Regions from separate parts of the Echinicola jeungdonensis genome, predicted to be linked through region 2. Evidence: riboswitches for the same ligand, from Rfam matches in the RefSeq annotation. Region 2 holds a riboswitch; the other holds the start of a gene.
The links. A riboswitch is a leader RNA that binds a small molecule or an ion and turns the genes downstream of it on or off. The one in region 2 is predicted to bind thiamine pyrophosphate.
Positions count from the first base shown of each region.

Region 1: it holds a riboswitch for thiamine pyrophosphate, as region 2 does, so the genes downstream of both, QWY93_RS06195 (TonB-dependent receptor) here and thiS (sulfur carrier protein ThiS) in region 2, are expected to answer to the same signal.

Region 1 is NZ_JAUFQT010000001.1:1,456,191-1,465,507, reverse strand. It holds gene QWY93_RS06210 (RagB/SusD family nutrient uptake outer membrane protein) at 1-937, shown strand, start outside; gene QWY93_RS06205 (alpha/beta hydrolase) at 1,182-1,982, shown strand; gene QWY93_RS06200 (alpha/beta hydrolase) at 1,999-2,994, shown strand; TPP riboswitch at 3,317-3,410, shown strand; gene QWY93_RS06195 (TonB-dependent receptor) at 3,490-5,883, shown strand; gene QWY93_RS06190 (alpha/beta fold hydrolase) at 6,013-6,771, opposite strand; gene dxs (1-deoxy-D-xylulose-5-phosphate synthase) at 7,099-9,009, opposite strand; gene QWY93_RS06180 (segregation and condensation protein A) at 9,192-9,317, shown strand, end outside.
Region 2 is NZ_JAUFQT010000002.1:699,561-708,877, forward strand. It holds gene thiH (2-iminoacetate synthase ThiH) at 1-559, opposite strand, end outside; gene QWY93_RS16190 (thiazole synthase) at 552-1,319, opposite strand; gene thiE (thiamine phosphate synthase) at 1,300-1,953, opposite strand; gene QWY93_RS16200 (thiamine phosphate synthase) at 1,943-2,548, opposite strand; gene thiC (phosphomethylpyrimidine synthase ThiC) at 2,548-4,419, opposite strand; gene thiS (sulfur carrier protein ThiS) at 4,433-4,639, opposite strand; TPP riboswitch at 4,696-4,794, opposite strand; gene QWY93_RS16215 (tetratricopeptide repeat protein) at 5,163-6,374, opposite strand; partial or broken gene gyrA (DNA gyrase subunit A) at 6,386-8,943, opposite strand; gene QWY93_RS16225 (hypothetical protein) at 9,036-9,317, opposite strand, start outside.

The DNA.
Region 1 (9,317 bases), on a different contig from region 2:
CACCACCATGTGGAACATGGAAAACTCCGATGCCAATTTAAATCCTGAGGCTATCTGGTTTGTAAATTATGCGGCAGATAATAACCTAAATGATGTTCCCAGAGGTGATGCACTTGGATATATGTGGTTATGGGAAGGGGGGCATCATGGACACCTTTACTTTACCCCATATTATTATAATGCAAGGCCTGGGCTTAGGTTTTCTTTGGAATATGACCGTCCTCTTAATCAACTTGCCCCTTCAAGATATCTGATTGAACTTTATAACGATGAAATTGACGCCAGATATGAAGGTACATTCAGGGATACTTGGCTGGCAAATGATGAAGGCAACCTTCCGGAAGGAATGCAGTTGGGAGATACTGTCTTGTATGTGGCCAATAAAGTTTTGGACCCTGAGTATAAAGCTTCCAAGTCCTATGAAATCCTGGATTTGAATGATATCTACAATGCGGATGGAACCTTGGGTGGTGACAAGACCATGTACTACCACATGAAAAAATTTAATGATGATACCCGTTCAGCAGAAGGGGTGATAGAAAGTAAGCGGGATGCTATCGTTTTCAGACTAGCCGAAATGTACATGATTGCAGCGGAAGCTAGCATGAAGCTGGGAAATAATCAGGCTGGCGCAGATTATATCAATGTGGTCCGTGAGCGTGCCGCTTACCCAGGTGAAGAAGCAGCTATGCGAATTACAGCTGATCAGGTGAATATTGACTTTATTTTGGACGAAAGAGCCCGGGAGTTTGTGGGTGAACAGCTCAGGTGGTTTGACCTGAAGAGGACCGGAAAGTTAATTGAGCGATTGGATAAGTACAATGTAGCTGCTGCAGCCAATGTTGAACCTTATCATTTGGTTAGGCCAATTCCTCAGGTAGAATTGGATGTGGTCCAAAATAAAGAAGAATTCCAGCAAAACGATCACTATAATTAATCATTTAAATTAAACCTATAAACCACTAATTCCTTTAGTTTAATTTTTGAAAGAGCTGTTTCTGCAGCTCTTTCTTTTTAAATTTTGGACTTATAATTTTAACCTAACTTTAAGTTCAATTATGGATCTAAAAAATTTGAAAGCCTTACCGTTTTATTTTTTACTTTTTTTGATAGCTGGTCCGTCTTATTCCCAGGATTATATCCCAATTTGGCCAAAAGGCAAAATGCCTAACTCCAAGGGTTTGAAATTGAAACGGGTTGAGGAAAGGGAGAGGATAACCCAGGTGGACCAACCTGGGCTATATGCTTTTTTCACTTCAAATGAAGAAAATACGGGAAGTGCAGTTTTGATTTGCCCTCCGGGAGGTTACCAAAAGTTAACCTATAACATCGCTGGTTTACAAATTGCCAAATGGTTCAATACCATAGGAGTAAATGCATTTGTGCTGATACATAGACTGCCCACCTCCCCGGATTTGATCAAGCCTGCCTATGGTTCCCTTCAGGATGCGCAAAGGGCCATGAAAATTATTAGGGCTAGGGCAAAGGATTGGGGAATTGACCCTCAAAAAGTTGGGGTTTATGGAAGTTCTGCTGGGGGAAATGTGGCGACAACCTTAAGTACCCTGGAAAATGATTATGCTGGAATTGGCGATTCTTTGGATGCTCAGGGGTTTTTGCCCAATTTCCAAATATTGGTTTCACCTGTGGTAAGTATGATAGAACATTTCCATGAGGGCAGCCGGGAGGCCTTATTGGGCGAAAACCCTAGTGAGGAATTGGTCAGTAAGTTTTCCAGTGAAAAACAGGTAAAAGAAAATACACCACCAGCTTTTATTGTTCATGCTGATAATGATCCCGTTGTAAGCTCCATGAATAGTATCCTATATTATATTGCCCTAAAAGAAAAAGGTGTCAATGCCAGTCTTCATATATTTCCACAAGGTGGTCATAGCATTGCCCTTAGAAATAATCCCGGATCTGCCAACCAATGGACAGCCATCTGTGAGACTTGGATGGATGAAATGAATTTATTTCACTAAATGGATTTTACCCCTAATGAAACTGAACTTACTTTTAACTGCCCTTTTTATCTCCCTTTGCTGCACCAATGGCTGGTCCCAACAAAAGACCATTCCCAGAGATACCTCCTATAATGCCCAGGCAGTTTGGGAGAAAATAAAAGGAGATTTTCCACAGGCAAAACTGGCGAAGGATGAACTTCCTGAAGGAGTACGAGAAGATAGGGATGTGGTTTATACTGTTCTAAAAGATACCCCTTATGGAGATAGGCCGCTTCATTTAGATATTTTTTACCCGGAGTCCTCCCAAAATCTTCCAGTTATTCTCCTAATCCATGGTGGAGGATGGAGGTCGGGGGACAAATCCCTGCAGGTACCCATGGCCAAAAAGTTGGCCAAAAAAGGCTTTGTTACCATTTGTGTGGAATACCAACTTTCCCTGGAAGCCAAATATCCAGCTGCTGTCCATAATATCAAGTCTGCAATTCGCTGGACCAGAGCTCATGCTGACCAGTATGGAATTAATCCGGACAGAATAGCAATTTCTGGTTGTTCTGCTGGAGGCCAATTGGCATCTTTAGTAGGGTTGACCAATAATGTGGATAAAATGGAAGGCAAGCAGGGCTGGGAGGAATATTCAAGTGAAGTGCAAGCCATTATGGATATTGATGGCGCAATTAACTTTTTGGCTCCATTGTCTTTGAAAAGCCCAAGAAGTCCTGATTCCCCGGATGCATTTTGGTTGGGCGGAACCTTTACTCAAGTGCCAGCAATCTGGAAAGAAGCATCTCCAGGGTATTGGGTGGATGAAAATTCTGTGCCTACCTTATTTGTTAACAGCGGTTTTCCCCGTTTTCATGCAGGTCAGGCAGAAATGGTGGAAATGCTGGAAGATTATGGCATTTACCATGAGGTATATGAATTTGATGTAAAAATGCATCCTTTTTGGCTTTTTGAGCCCTGGGTGGATACGACAGTTGGATATATGGATGGCTTTTTGAAAAAGGTATTTGCTGAAGACAATAGTAACTAGAATTTTAACTTTTTTAGGATTTGGTTTCTAGCTTATTGAATTTACGGGGAAGGTATTTGTAGAAATTGGTTAATGGGTTATTTAGTTATTGGAAAATCCGGACTCTTGAGGAGGAGAAGGAGAGCTCTTCGAGGCTTTAAAATTCTTGAATAGCTTGATGAGAAGCGATACTCAATAACTTAATTCCCGAATAACTCAGAAATTCCTTCTATGAATTAAAAAAATTGAAGATCATATGTGTCCATCACATTAATGGAGGGTTAAGCTGTTAAAATTGCTTTTTACATTCTAAATTATTCCTTCTAACTTTGCATTAGAAACGATCGATTACAAGGGGTGCCTGAATACCACGGGCTGAGATCATACCCATATCACCTGATCCGGGTAGTGCCGGCGAAGGGAAAATTCCATTTTCTATGGAAAAAGGGTAAACAAATAATGGAGGAATCGCCCCTTTTGATTTCTTCTTGTTTAACCAAAAAAATCATTGTTATTATGAAAAGCTTATTATTGACCGCCATATTTTCATTGGTGGCCATTGGCGCATTTGCCCAAAACAACGTGAGTGGAAGCATCATTGATGCGGAAACTGGAGAAGAGTTGATAGGAGCCAATGTCATCCTGGAAGGCACCGGAAGGGGAAGTACTTCTGATCTGCAGGGGGATTTTCACATCCGGAATGTGCCAAGTGGAACTTATCAATTAAAAGTGTCTTATATCGGTTATCAAACCATTAGGACGGAAATAGAGGTTCCGATTGAAGATGTGGAAATCCATTTGGCACCCAGCACACTATTGACAGAGGAGTTTATTGTTTCTGCTACCAGGGCTTCAGAAACGACTCCCACCACCTTTCAGGTCATAACTAATGAAGAGTTGGATAAAAATAACTTGGGGCAGGATTTGCCCATCCTTTTAAAATATACACCTTCAGTAGTCACCCACTCTGATGCAGGAGCAGGAATTGGTTATACCGGCCTTCGTATCCGGGGATCTGACCAGACCCGAATCAATGTAACGGTAAATGGAATTCCCCTCAATGATGCGGAATCCCATGGTGTTTTCTGGGTAAATATGCCGGATTTTGCCAGTTCTGTTGACAATATTCAGATCCAAAGGGGGGTGGGGACTTCCACCAATGGAGCCGCCACTTTTGGGGCCAGCATGAACATTCAGACAGATACAAAAAAAGAAGAAGCTTATGGAGAGGTAGCCAATTCCTTTGGCTCCTTCAATTCCTGGAAGCATACCGTCCAAGCAGGAACTGGCCTCCTCAACAACAGGTGGACGGTGGATGCCCGCCTGTCAAAAATCACCTCTGATGGCTATGTCGATAGGGCTTTTTCTGACCTGAAAAGTTATTATTTGTCAGGTGGTTATTATGGCGATGACCATGTTTTTAAAGTCAATGTATTTTCCGGAAACGAGCAAACCTATCAATCCTGGTGGGGACTTCCTGAATCCAAACTGGAAAATGACAGGACAGACAATTATTATACCTATGAAAATGAAACTGATAATTACCAGCAGGATCATTATCAATTCATTTATACCGGGAAATATGGAGATAATTGGAAAGCCAATGCAGCCCTGCACTATACCTATGGAAGGGGCTATTATGAGCAATACCGTGAGGATGATGACTTTTCCAGTTATGGGCTTGACCCGGTTGTGATTGGTGGAGAGACCATCGAGAGCACGGATATTATCAGGAGAAGATGGCTTGATAATGACTTCTATGGAGGTGTCTTTTCCTTTAACTATGTTTCAGATGATGGGCTTTGGGATTTGATCCTTGGCGGTGGTGCCAACCGCTACGACGGGGATCATTATGGTGAAATTATCTGGGCCAGGATTGCCGGAGATACCGATATCCGAGACAGGTATTATGATAATAATGCAGTAAAAGATGACCGCAATATTTATCTGAAAGCAACTTATGAAGTTAAGGAAAGACTTTATCTGTTTGGTGACCTTCAATTCCGTCAGATTGATTACACCTTTGAAGGGATCAATGATGACAGGAGAGTTTTGGATGGAGAAGAAAGTTATGATTTCTTCAACCCCAAAGTAGGTCTAAGTTATGAAACCGGAGAGGGTGAAACCTGGTATGCTTCTTATGCCGTTGCCAATCGCGAACCTGTAAGAAGTGATTTTACGGATAACCCCATTACTGAAATCCCCCGTCCGGAGAGACTTAACAATGTGGAGGCTGGTATTAGGGCCCAAAAAGGAAATTATAGCTATAATGCCAATTTCTACTATATGGGATACAAGGACCAGCTGATCCTTACCGGCCAGATCAATGATGTAGGGGCTTATATCAGGGAAAATGTGGAAAGCTCTTATCGTGCTGGTGTGGAATTAAATGGAGCTGTACGCCTTTCCCCTGCTTGGACCTTAGGAGGTAATATTGCCTTCAGTAGAAATAAAATTGACGAATTTACCGAGTATGTGGATGATTATGCAGCTGAAGAATTTCAGCAGGAATCCTTTACATACACAGATACGGAAATTGCTTTTTCTCCAAGTATAGTAGGGTCTGCCACTATTGATTTTAAACCGGTGGACAATTTGGAAATCAGTTTGCTCAATAAATATGTGGGTGACCAATACCTGGACAACACAGAAAACGAAAACAGGAAATTGGATGCCTATATTACTAATGACCTAAGGTTGAGTTATACTCTTAGGCCCAGGTTTGTCAAAGCCCTGGAATTTAATGTCAAAGTAAATAACTTATTGGATCAAGAATACGAACCCAATGGTTATACCTTTAGCTATTATGTCCCTGGTGAATCAGAAGGAAGCAGGCAATTGGTTACTGAGAATTATTACTACCCTATGGCCGGAATTAACTTTATGGCAGGTGTAAATGTGAAATTTTAATTAGGGAATAAGCTCCAAAAAGTAAAAAAGGCCTTCTTGGGTTTCAAAGCCAGGAAGGCCTTTTTCATATAAAACTTTATTAGTGACAATTCGTGGACCTTTTATCCCAGAAGAAAGTCAAATGATTATTTACTTTTCCAGAAAATCCTTAACAATCTGAATGGTTTCTTTTTCCATTTCAAACATACCCATATGGCCGGTTTCTGGCAGTTCATGATAATCATCCACATAACCTTGATGCTGTTTGCTGGACTCTATTTTTACCGCTCCATCCATTAGCCCGGCTATCATCAGCTTTTTGCCGGGAAATTCTCTTAACACGTCCATACGGTCTTTTCTGTCCCTCATGGCTTTAGTAAAGGAGACTAGACCTTCATATGTGGTGGTTTTGGCCCACTGGACTACCTGATCGATGGTGTCTTTCATATTTTCCCGGTGGGGCTCTGAGAAAAGTGGAGGGACAAAAGACTCGACAAATTTTTGCACTCCATGTTTTTCCACAAAGGTCAAAGTCCGGTTCCTAACCCCGACTTTTTCCTCATCATCTGCATAGGCTGTAGAATGAAAAAGCCCAATTCCGCCCAATTGATTATCCATCAGTTCAGCCAAAGCCAAAGTAACATACCCCCCAAGGGAATGGCCAATGACTTTTGGTTTTTCCAGTTGGAGGGACTTGATCCAATGTTCGAGAATGGCGGCTGTTTCTTCCAATGTAATTTCTTCCTGGTGCCAGCGGGTTTCTCCGAAACCTGGCAAATCGGGGCAGATTATCCGGTAATAAGGGGAAAGAGCTTCTTCAAATGCTCCCCACATTTCCTTGGTTTCACAAAATCCATGGATAAAAATAACGGGTTTCCCATGTCCTTTGTCGGTATAATGGATATCCATTTTTGGTGTTCTTTTTTAAGTTGAATAGTTACCAAATTAATGGATATTTTGTGGAAATCCACCTTTTAGCTAATTGTAGTCTTTTGTCCTGAGTAATGAGTATTGTGTTTTTACGGTCAGTATCTGGCACCACGAATAATAAAAAAATCAGTGGTTTAAGTTTTCAGGTTAATATGGGCTTCCAAAATGCCCCATACTCCAAATAACAAATACTTTCCCCAATCCAATCTTTGTACATTGTACTTAATACCTGGGGCCCAGGGATTACCTGGAATGATTACAGAATTCTCTAAAAAAAATTATTTGAAAACCCAGGGCCTTAAAGAACTAGGCTAAATTCAAATGAGCCATTTTTTTGACAGCTTTGGCAATTCCCCGCGGGTCAAAACCACATTCCTTATGAAGTTCTAATTGGGTTCCATGTTCTACCACTCTATCGGGGATGCCCAACCTTTTGATTTGAGATTGATAATTGTGATCCATCATCCATTCCAAAATGGCTGATCCAAATCCACCCAACAAACAACCGTCCTCAACGGTCACCACTTTCTTGAACTTGCGGAAAATTTCATGGAGCAATTCTTCATCCAATGGCTTGACAAACCGCATGTCGAAATGGGCAGGATTCAATCCTTCTTTTTCCAGCATCTCACAAGCTTCCACTGCATAGTTGCCAATATGGCCTATGGTTAAGATGGCCACTTCTTCCCCTTCTTTAACGATCCTTCCCTGACCGGTTGGAATTTCACACATAGGCGTTTTCCAATCAGCCATGACCCCCTGGCCCCTGGGATAACGGATGGAATAGGGCCCATCATATTTGCTGGCCGAATACATCATATTACGCAACTCCTCTTCATTCATCGGGGCACTGACCACCAGGTTGGGGATACAGCGGAAATAAGCCAAATCATAGGCTCCATGGTGGGTTGGTCCATCAGCACCTGCAAATCCAGCCCGGTCCAGACAGAAAACCACGGGAAGATTTTGAAGGCATACATCATGGACTACCTGGTCATAGGCCCTTTGCATAAAGGTGCTGTAAATATTGCAAAAAGGCTTCATGCCTTGGGTGGCCAACCCAGCAGAAAATGTTACCGCATGCTGTTCAGCAATGCCTACATCAAATGCCCTTTCAGGCATGGCTTTCATCATGATGTTCATGGAAGATCCCGATGGCATAGCAGGGGTAATGCCCATTATCTTTTCATCCTTCTCAGCCAGCTCTACCAAAGTATGTCCAAAAACATCCTGGTATTTTGGTGGCTGAGGGGTGTCGTGCACTTTTTTGGCGATTTCCCCGGTAATTTTGTCAAATTTCCCTGGGGCATGCCATTTGGTTTGGTCCTTTTCGGCCAGGCCATATCCTTTTCCTTTGAGCGTAACACAATGTAAAATCTTCGGACCTGGTATTTTTCTTAGATCATTGAGAACTTCCACCAAGTGGGTGACATCATGACCATCCACGGGGCCAAAGTACCTCAGGTTAAGGGATTCAAAAAGGTTACTTTGCTTTAACAGGGCTGATTTTACAGCCCCTTCAACTTTTGAGATCACCTCTTGGGCGCTGGATCCAAATTTGCTGAATTTCCCCAAAATTCTCCAAAGCTCATCTTTTACCTTGTTGTAAATCTGGGAGGTGGTGATGTCGGTCAGATAATCCTTTAAGGCACCCACATTGGGATCGATGGACATGCAATTATCATTGAGGATAATGATCATGTTGGTGTCCGAAACGCCAGCATGGTTCATTGCTTCGAAAGCCATTCCACCAGTCATGGCTCCATCACCAATGACGGCTACATGTTGTTTAAGGGCATCACCTGAATATTTGGATGCCATGGCCATTCCCAGGGCCGCAGATATGGAGGTGCTTGAATGCCCCACGCCGAAACTGTCATAAGGGCTTTCACTTCTTTTGGGAAAGCCGGATACCCCTTTGTATAATCGGTTAGTATGGAATTGTTCCCTTCTTCCGGTCAGGATCTTATGGCCGTAAGCCTGATGTCCCACATCCCATACCAATTGGTCTTTGGGGGTATTGAGGGTATAATGGAGGGCAACGGTCAATTCCACCACGCCAAGGCTGGCCCCAAAATGGCCCCCATATACGGATACACTGTCAATGATATACTGGCGCAACTCTTCACAGACCTGTACCAATTGATCTTTGGGGAATTTTTTTAGATCCTCAGGGGAATTTATTTGAGCCAGAAATTTGCCAGGTTGTATCAACATTATGCCATTGTCGTGTTTAGAATTAGATAACTCCGACCCAATTCTTTTGTTTTAATATAGCCAATCTTTTTCTCAATAAGAATTCTTATTGATTTTGAACGGTCACACCTTGAATTTTGTATATATGTAATATCTTTGAATTCAATTTGACCGCAAAAATAATACAAAATAAATAGTATCCAGTGAGTTTCGAAATCAAATTACCGCTTTTTGAAGGACCTTTCGATCTTTTGCTGTTCTTTATTGAGCGGGACGAATTGGATATTTATGATATTCCCATCTCCAAAATCACCCTTGATTTCCTTGAT
Region 2 (9,317 bases):
TATGATAGGTTTCCTGATAAACCAAAACACTGTGAAGACCGCTTTTGATCAGCCTTTCATATTCATCCTGATCCAGGGGCTGTACTTCAATGCTGACATTGGCAAAATGTGGTTTAATGACCTGAATGGCATGATCCAAATAGTCAACCCCCACCGTTTTATTAGCCTCTCCAGTAACAAGGAGAACATGGTCAAAACCCATTGATTTGAGCACCTCGACTTCCTTCAGAATTTCTTTATCAGAAAGGGTCTTGCGGGGAAGTTTATTATTGTAGCTAAATCCACAATAGGTACAAATATTTTGACACTCATTGGAAAGGTAAAGTGGTGCAAACATCTGCATATTGTTGCCAAATCTTTGCAGGGTCAATTCCCTGCTTTGGATGGCCATTTCTTCCAGAAAAGGGGCCGCAGCTGGTGAAATCATTACCAGGAAATCATTGAGGCTTTTTTCCTTTTTTTGCAATACTGCCTTTACCTGTTCCGCACTGACTTGATGTATCTTTTGATTTAATTCCTCTGCTGGATATTTTTCTAGAAGCTCATTAAAATTATTCATAAGACAAGAATTCTGTTAATGGACTGCTGGACACCGCATGATTGCTTGCTGCTGCTGGACCACATTCAAATGCCATCCTTCCTGCTTCTACAGCCATTTTAAAGGCCTTTGCCATTTGAACCGGATCATGGGCTACGGCTATTGCAGTATTTACCAAAACAGCATCAGCACCCAGTTCCATAGCCTGGGCAGCATGGGATGGAACCCCAAGTCCAGCATCGACTACTACTGGCACATTACTTTGCTCAATGATAATTTTTAGAAAATCCAAAGTCCTTAATCCATTATTACTACCTATGGGTGCCCCCAAAGGCATTACTGCGGCTGCACCAGCTTCTTCTAATCTTTTGCAAAGCACCGGATCGGCATGAATATAAGGAAGAACCACAAAACCTGCTTTCACCAATTCCTCTGTTGCCTTTAATGTTTCAATGGGATCAGGCAACAAATATTTAGGATCTGGATGGATTTCCAATTTGACCCAATTGGTTTCCAATGCTTCTGCCGCCAACTGGGCAGCAAAAACGGCTTCCTTAGCTGTTCTTACCCCAGAAGTATTGGGCAGCAAATTCATCCTTTCATGGGAGATGTGGTTAAGCATATCATCGGCTTCATCCTGAACATCTACCCTTCTCAAGGCAACAGTTACCAATTCGGATTCTGAAACTTCCAAGGCTTCTTTCATAGAAGAATAATTGGGGAATTTTCCTGTTCCCGTAAAAAGCCTTGAATTAAATTTTTTATTGGCTATACTCAACATATGCAAATTTATTTTTTATTTGTTGGATAGTGTCTTGGTTATGAGAGGATTGATAAATCAACCCAGATACTGCAACCCCATGGAGTCCGGTTTTTTTAAGGTCATCCATATCCTCCAATCTAATTCCACCAATTCCAATTACAGGAAGGTCAATGCCTTGGTTGGTGCATTTTTCAATAATTTCCCTGTAACCTTCCAAACCCAAAACAGGGCTCAGTTTTTCCTTGGTTGCGGTAAATCTAAGTGGACCCAAACCAATATAATCGACAAAAGGTGCTGCAGCTTCAATATCCTCAAATGTATTAGCTGTAGCTCCTATTTTAAGCTTATTGCCATATCGTTTTTTTATTTCAACCACAGCTTCATCCTCTTTCCCAACATGAACCCCATAAGCACCTACATAATTAGCAATTTCTGGATAGTCATTAATAATAAGCTTGGCATTAAAGTGATCGCAGATTTTTTTCGCCTGCATCCCAGTTGACAAGACCAGGTCTTTAGGGTAATTTTTCATCCTAAGCTGTACCCATTCAACCCCATTTTGACAAGCATTGGAAATATCCTTTAGATAATCATCCTGGTGATCTAGGTTCGGAGTTATATAATGTAGGACACTGATTTGTCTATACTTCATTTTGGATGTAGTTAATAAATTCCCGAAAAGTATTAACCCTTTCATTTTTAGTCTTTAATTTCCAAATTGCCCCCAAAACGGCAATTCCATCAAAACCCATTTCATTTACCATAGCTACCTTTTGAGGAATAATCCCCCCCAAGGCAATTAGTGAAAAGGGAATTTTAGCTTTATTTTTCCGGATCCATAATTTTAAATCCAACGGATTAAAATTTTGGTGATAGCCGTTTTTGGAAATGCTATCAAACACGGGACTTAAAAAAGCATAATCCAATCCCTGATAGGGCGTTTCCATTAAATTGCCCAGGTGATGAAATGATTTACTGGATATTTTTCCAGGGCTAGTAATCACCTTCTGATTACTTTTGAAGTGATTCCCTCCCAATTTCATGGAAAAGGTTAACTGATGGTATTGGTGCAGTGAAATTTTCGGGTAATGAATTTCGGGAATTTGGAACAATAATTTTTCCACTTGATTGATCGTCCAATCTGGTTTCCGAATATGAAGCCTATAAACCCCCTGGTCCAATAAATGGACCAGGGTGGATATTTCATCATTAGGTTGATCTGGATCGGTGATCAGGATCAATTTCATTATTGGTCAAGGTAAATCTCCCCTCCTTTATTATTGAATTCATCAGCTTTTTCCTCCATTCCCTTTTCAATGGCATCCACATCATTAAGACCATTTTCATCAGCATAGTCCCTCACATCTTGAGTAATCTTCATGGAACAGAAGTTAGGTCCACACATGCTGCAGAAATGGGCAATTTTGGCACCGTCTGCAGGTAAGGTAGCATCATGGAATGATCTGGCCGTATCAGGATCCAAGGAAAGGTTGAACTGGTCTTCCCATCGGAATTCAAATCTTGCTTTACTCAATGCATCATCCCTGTATTGGGCACCTGGGTGACCTTTGGCCAAGTCAGCTGCATGAGCTGCAATCTTGTAAGTGATTACACCATCTTTAACATCTTTTTTCTCTGGAAGCCCTAAGTGTTCTTTAGGGGTTACATAACACAACATCGCACAACCATACCATCCGATCATGGCAGCACCAATACCCGAGGTGATATGATCATATCCTGGCGCAATATCCGTGGTCAATGGGCCAAGCGTATAGAATGGTGCTTCGCCACACTCAACCAATTGTTTGTCCATATTTTCTTTGATCAATTGCATTGGAACATGGCCAGGACCTTCGATGATGGTTTGAACATCATGTTTCCATGCTACTTTGGTCAATTCCCCTAAGGTTTCCAATTCAGCAAATTGGGCTGGGTCATTGGCATCTGCCAGGGAGCCAGGGCGAAGACCATCCCCTAGGGAAAAGGTAACATTATAGGCCTTCATGATTTCACAAATCTCCTCAAAATGGGTATAAAGGAAATTTTCTTTGTGGTGGGACAGGCACCATTTTGCCATGATGGAACCACCACGGGAAACAATACCAGTAACCCTTTTTGCAGTCATAGGAACATAACGAAGCAATACACCTGCATGGATGGTAAAGTAATCCACACCTTGTTCTGCTTGCTCGATTAATGTATCCCTGAATAGCTCCCATGTTAGGTCTTCTGCCTTACCATTCACTTTTTCTAAGGCCTGATAAATAGGCACAGTTCCAATTGGAACCGGAGAATTCCTAAGAATCCATTCCCTGGTTTCGTGGATATTTTTACCGGTGGAAAGGTCCATAATGGTATCAGCACCCCATCGGCATGCCCATACCGCTTTTTCTACCTCCTCTTCAATACTGGATCCAATGGCAGAATTACCAATATTCGCATTGATTTTTACCAGAAAGTTTCTCCCGATAATCATGGGTTCTGCTTCTGGGTGGTTGATATTAGCTGGAATAACCGCACGACCCTTTGCTATCTCATCCCTTACAAACTCAGGGGTAATAAAAGATTTTGGAGTATTGGCTCCATAATTTTGCCCAGGATGTTGTTTGACGGAATGGTTAATTTCCTCAATTTTTTGATTTTCCCGAATGGCAATATATTCCATTTCCGGAGTAATGATGCCCTTTTTTGCATAATGCAATTGGCTTACATTTTTACCTTCTTTGGCTTTGAAAGGCGGCTTGATCAGGTCAAATCGGAATTTATCCAAGGAAGGGTTATCCAACCTTCTTTGGCCATATTCAGAAGATAATTTTTCCAATTTTTCAACATCTCCTGAATCTAAAATCCATTGTTCCCGAAGTCTGGGAAGACCTTTTTTTACATCAATTTTCACATCAGGATCTGTATAGGGACCACTAGTGTCATATACAGTTACCGGAGCATTTTTTTCCACTGTCTCATGCCTGTCAAGGTGCGAAACAGTATCATGCAGGGAAATTTCCCTCATGGCAACCTTGATAGGGTGGATTTTGCCGGATACGAAAACTTTTTTGGAATTGGGGAATGGGTCGGTGGTGATGATATCACCGATTTTCTTTTCATTAAGTTCCTTCATAATTTTTTTTTGATTATCCTCCTTGAGTTGCTTTAATGATCAAAACTTCATCATTCTCATTAAGTTGGAAATCACTCCATTGGATTTTGGGAACCACTTGTTGGTTAACGGCAATAGCGATGCCCCTTTGGTCCTTAATTTGGTTGGAAACCAACATTTCACTAAGAGTAAGGGCTTCAGCCGATTGATTACAAGGTTCCCCATTCAGGAGAAACTTCATAAGAAATCTGTTTTTGGATTAAAATAAAAAACTTCAGGAATGAAAATAATCTGTCGGAAGGACGGCTCACTTTTCCCTTCGCCCGCATTACCGGGATCAGGTTCCAAGGGTATGTCTCAGCTCCGAAAGATATCGGAACACCCCTAAAGTTTTGTTTAACAACCACAAAGGTATAAGGATATAGGAATATCAAAAATCAAATTTAAATTTTATTGAAAAATTAAGAATTGATTATGGAGATTGGGGTTTTACGGGAATAATTACATTAGGCCCCTTTAGACCCCAAAAGAATATTAGAGGTGTTTTTTCACCCAATCAATGGCCTTAAAAATGAGGAGGGATTTAAATTAACCTGCGCAGACCATAATTATTAAATACAAGTGATTGATTTTTGAACTTTAATCTGTTATCCTTTTTTTGATTATTATACAAATTTGATTCTCCAAAATACATCAAAAGGACTGAAACAAAAAAAGGGTTGCTGATCAACAGCAACCCTTTTTTAATATTATTGGGATTTATATTATCCTTCCATCCAGTTAGGCCCAATAAGTTCTTGCAGCTTTTTGTCGTATTCGGCTGCTTTATCCTCATTTTTTAAACGGGTATGGATTTGATAAAGGATCTGCAAAACTTCTGTATTGTCCGGTTTTTGCTCAATAGCTTTGGTGAAATAAGGGATAGCTTTTTTGTAAAGCTCATCAGCCTTTGCTAACATTTCATCAGACTTGGCTTCCCATTCATCATCAGGCAGGTTATTCACCTCATTGATGATATCCCTGGCCATATCGATATACAAAGCTCCGGCATAGTAATTTCCTTCATAAAAATCAGGGTCAGTTTCTACAGCTTTAACATATTCCTGCAGGGCACCCTCCAAATCTCCAGATTGCTCTTTCAAGTATCCATATCTCAATCTTATGGCAGCATCATCCGGATTTTTTTCCAGTGATTCCTTGATGGAAGCCATGGCTTCATCTGTTTTTTCCAATTGAAGCAACAATTGAATCTCATATTCAGAAAGACCTTTATCTGAAGGATATTCTTTCCTTGCTTCTTTAACTAGTCGATAAGCTTCTTCTGGATTTTCATCATGACTAGTAGCTATTTGGATAAGGAAATAATAAGCATTTAACTTATTATATTCCGGATCATCCAATAACCAGGTCAAATATTTTTTGGCTGCATCATATTTTTCTATTGAGTTGGCAGTATAACCTGCATTAAAAACAATCGAAGTATCTGCAGGATCAATATCGGCTGCTAAACTAAAGAATTCATGAGCCAATTCCAGGTCATCTTTCTCATAGCGGCTAATTCCTTTATTAACGGAGGAGGTTTTTAATTTATAAACCCCTTGCCCTTGTAGGTTTTCAGGCAAGCCTGGGGTGTAGTCCTGATAAATTTCTTTTCCTACTTTACTGGTAGAATCCATACCTTCCATCTCCATAGCTTTAGAAAAGGAATCGAAAGCATTCCGGCCAGTTTCTACCGTAGAAATGGTATTGGTTGAATCCAAAGCAAACTGGCTGGTAAGGATTTTACCTTTGATCATATAAGTCTCAGATTCCTTTCCAGTTTCAGGATCTTTAATAGCTCCTTCAATATCAGTTAGGGCCTCTTTTAAATCCCCTTTTCTCAAATTTCTTTCAGCGTGTCTTACTGCTTTCTTTTGTCCGAAGGAAATGGTGGTAGCAATTCCGACCAGCGCTAAAGATAAAATTAACTTTCTCATTTTTCGTTTGTTTATTCCTCTTTTGGTTTATCAGGTTGTTCGTTAGTGTCGTCTGTATTGTTTGAGGTGTCTGTACTTTCTTCAGAATCAGTTAAAGCTTCAGGATCGATTTCTTCAATTTCCTCTACTTGTTCAATTTTTTCTATAGAAGAGATCTCGTCATTTTCATTGAGTTTGATTAACCTAACACCTTGGGTGGCACGTCCCATTATCCTAAGACCTGCAACTGGGGTTCGGATGATTATACCCGATTTATTGATTATCAATAAATCATCACTATCTACTACTTCTTTTATGGCAACTAAATCCCCTGTTTTTTCGGTGACATTCATTGCTTTCACCCCTTTACCACCTCTATTGGTGATTCTGTATTCATCTACTGAAGACCTTTTTCCGTACCCTTTTTCCGAAACGACCAATAAGGTTGCATCATCCCTAACAACACAAATCATGCCAACAACATAATCTTTTTCACCAGCTAGGGTGATGGCTTTAACACCAGTAGCCGTTCTTCCCATAGGCCTTACCGCGGACTCATGGAAATGGATAGCCCTACCCGACTTAGCCGCAATAATGATATGGGAATCTCCATGGGTAAGTTCAACATTAAGCAGTTGGTCTTCTTCCCGGATATTGAGAGCTATAATTCCATTTGACCTTGGTCTTGAATATTGTTCCAGGGCGGTTTTTTTGATCACACCTTGTTTGGTGACCATAACCAAAAAGTTGTTGTTGATATAATCTTCATCAGATAGGTCCTTGACCTGAATGATCGACCGCATTTTGTCATCACTTTCAATATTGATTAAGTTTTGGATAGGCCTTCCTTTGGAGATTTTGCTCCCTTCTGGAATAGCATAAGCCTTTAGCCAGAATAGCTTCCCTTTATCTGTAAAGATTAATAAATAATTATGAGTGGAGGCACTAAAGATATATTCTGTGAAATCATCATCTTTTGTACTAACTCCCCGAGAACCAACCCCCCCCTACTTTGGGTTCGGTATTCTTTTAGAGCGGTCCTCTTTACATAACCCTGATGGGAAACGGTGATGATGACTTCCTCATTTGGAATCATATCTTCATAGCTGAAATCCTCAGCATTATGCTCAATAATGGTCCTTCGTCCATCGGCATAACGGTCTTTAATTTCCGCCAATTCCTCCTTGATGATTTCCATTCGCCTATCTTTATCGGCCAAAATTTCTTTCAGCTCTTCAATAAGCTTCATCAATTCATCATATTCCTTTTGGATTTTTTCCCTCTCCATTCCAGTAAGGCGTTGTAGCCTCATATCCAAAATGGCCCTGGCTTGAATTTCAGTCAACTCAAACTTTTCCATCAAACCTGTACGGGCAGTTTCGGGATCCCTGGAATTTCTAATCAGGTCAATAACTTCATCCAGATGATCCAAAGCCACCAGGTACCCTTCCAATATATGAGCCCTCTTTTCGGCTTCTTGCAATTCAAACTGGGTTCTCCTGGTCACCACTTCATGTCTATGGTTGACATAGTGCACGATCAGGTCCTTAAGATTGAGGGTATGTGGCCTTCCTTTTACCAGTGCCACATTATTTATACTGAAAGAGGTCTGAAGTTGGGTTTGTTTATATAAATTATTGAGGATAACATTGGGAACCGCATCCCTTTTCAATTCATAAACTATGCGCATTCCATGCCTGTCCGATTCATCTCTTATGGCAGAAATACCTTCCAATTTCTTTTCCTGGATCAATTGAGCAGTTTTCTCAATCATGCTAGCTTTATTGACCAGGTAAGGAATCTCGTTGATCACGATCATTTCTTTTCCGGAACTCTTGGTTTCAACAGTGGCTTTACCACGCATGATTACCCTTCCCCTTCCGGATTCAAAGGCGGATTTGACTCCATTATAACCATAAATGATCCCTCCAGTAGGAAAATCTGGTGCAACTATATGTTGCATAAGCTCTTCAATGGAGATTTCATTATTATCGATATACGCTGTAATTCCATCCACAATTTCGCCCAAATTGTGGGGCGCCATATTGGTGGCCATCCCTACAGCGATCCCTGAAGCTCCATTCAATAAAAGAGCTGGGATTTTTGCAGGCAATACAACTGGTTCCTTTAGGGAATCATCAAAATTGAGCTGAAAATTAACAGTTTCCTTATTGATGTCCACCAGTAATTCCTCAGCGATCCTTTTCAACCTGGCTTCCGTATAACGCATGGCTGCCGGATTATCCCCATCAATAGACCCAAAGTTTCCCTGGGGATCTACCAAAGGGTACCTTAAAGACCAATCCTGGGCCATTCGGACCATGGTTTCATATACCGCACTATCACCATGGGGGTGGTATTTACCTAATACTTCCCCGACGATTCTGGCTGATTTTTTATAAGGTTTGTTATGAAGGACGCCCAATTCCTGCATCCCGAAAAGGATCCGGCGGTGCACCGGCTTTAATCCATCCCTTACATCGGGAAGAGCCCTGGAAACAATGACAGACATCGAATAATCGATGTATGCCCCTCGCATTTCTTCCTCAATATTAATGGGTATGATGTTCTCGTTTTCTCCTTCGGCCATATTTAAAATTTCTCAAGATAAGTTTGCAAGATAATAAAAAGAATATGCTTTTGAAATACTAAATTTTCAACAAATTGAGATAAAAAACCGCTTTATTCATACCATTGCCCTATTTTTCTGTTTTGCATATTCCAGATGGAACTCCCTCTATATTCAACTCCATCATGTAAGTGTTTCATTTTCACACCACAACCAGCTACTTTACACCTTTTGGTTCCAGGTAGCCGGAGTGATACCCCAAATTGAATTCGGTAAACCATCTGGTCAATAGTTTGTATTTCTTCTAGGGAGGGATGGTTATAATTAAATGTTTTCATTTCCACCGCAGGTTTTATAAACAATTTGGTGTATTCTGAAAGGTCTCTTTCAATCCG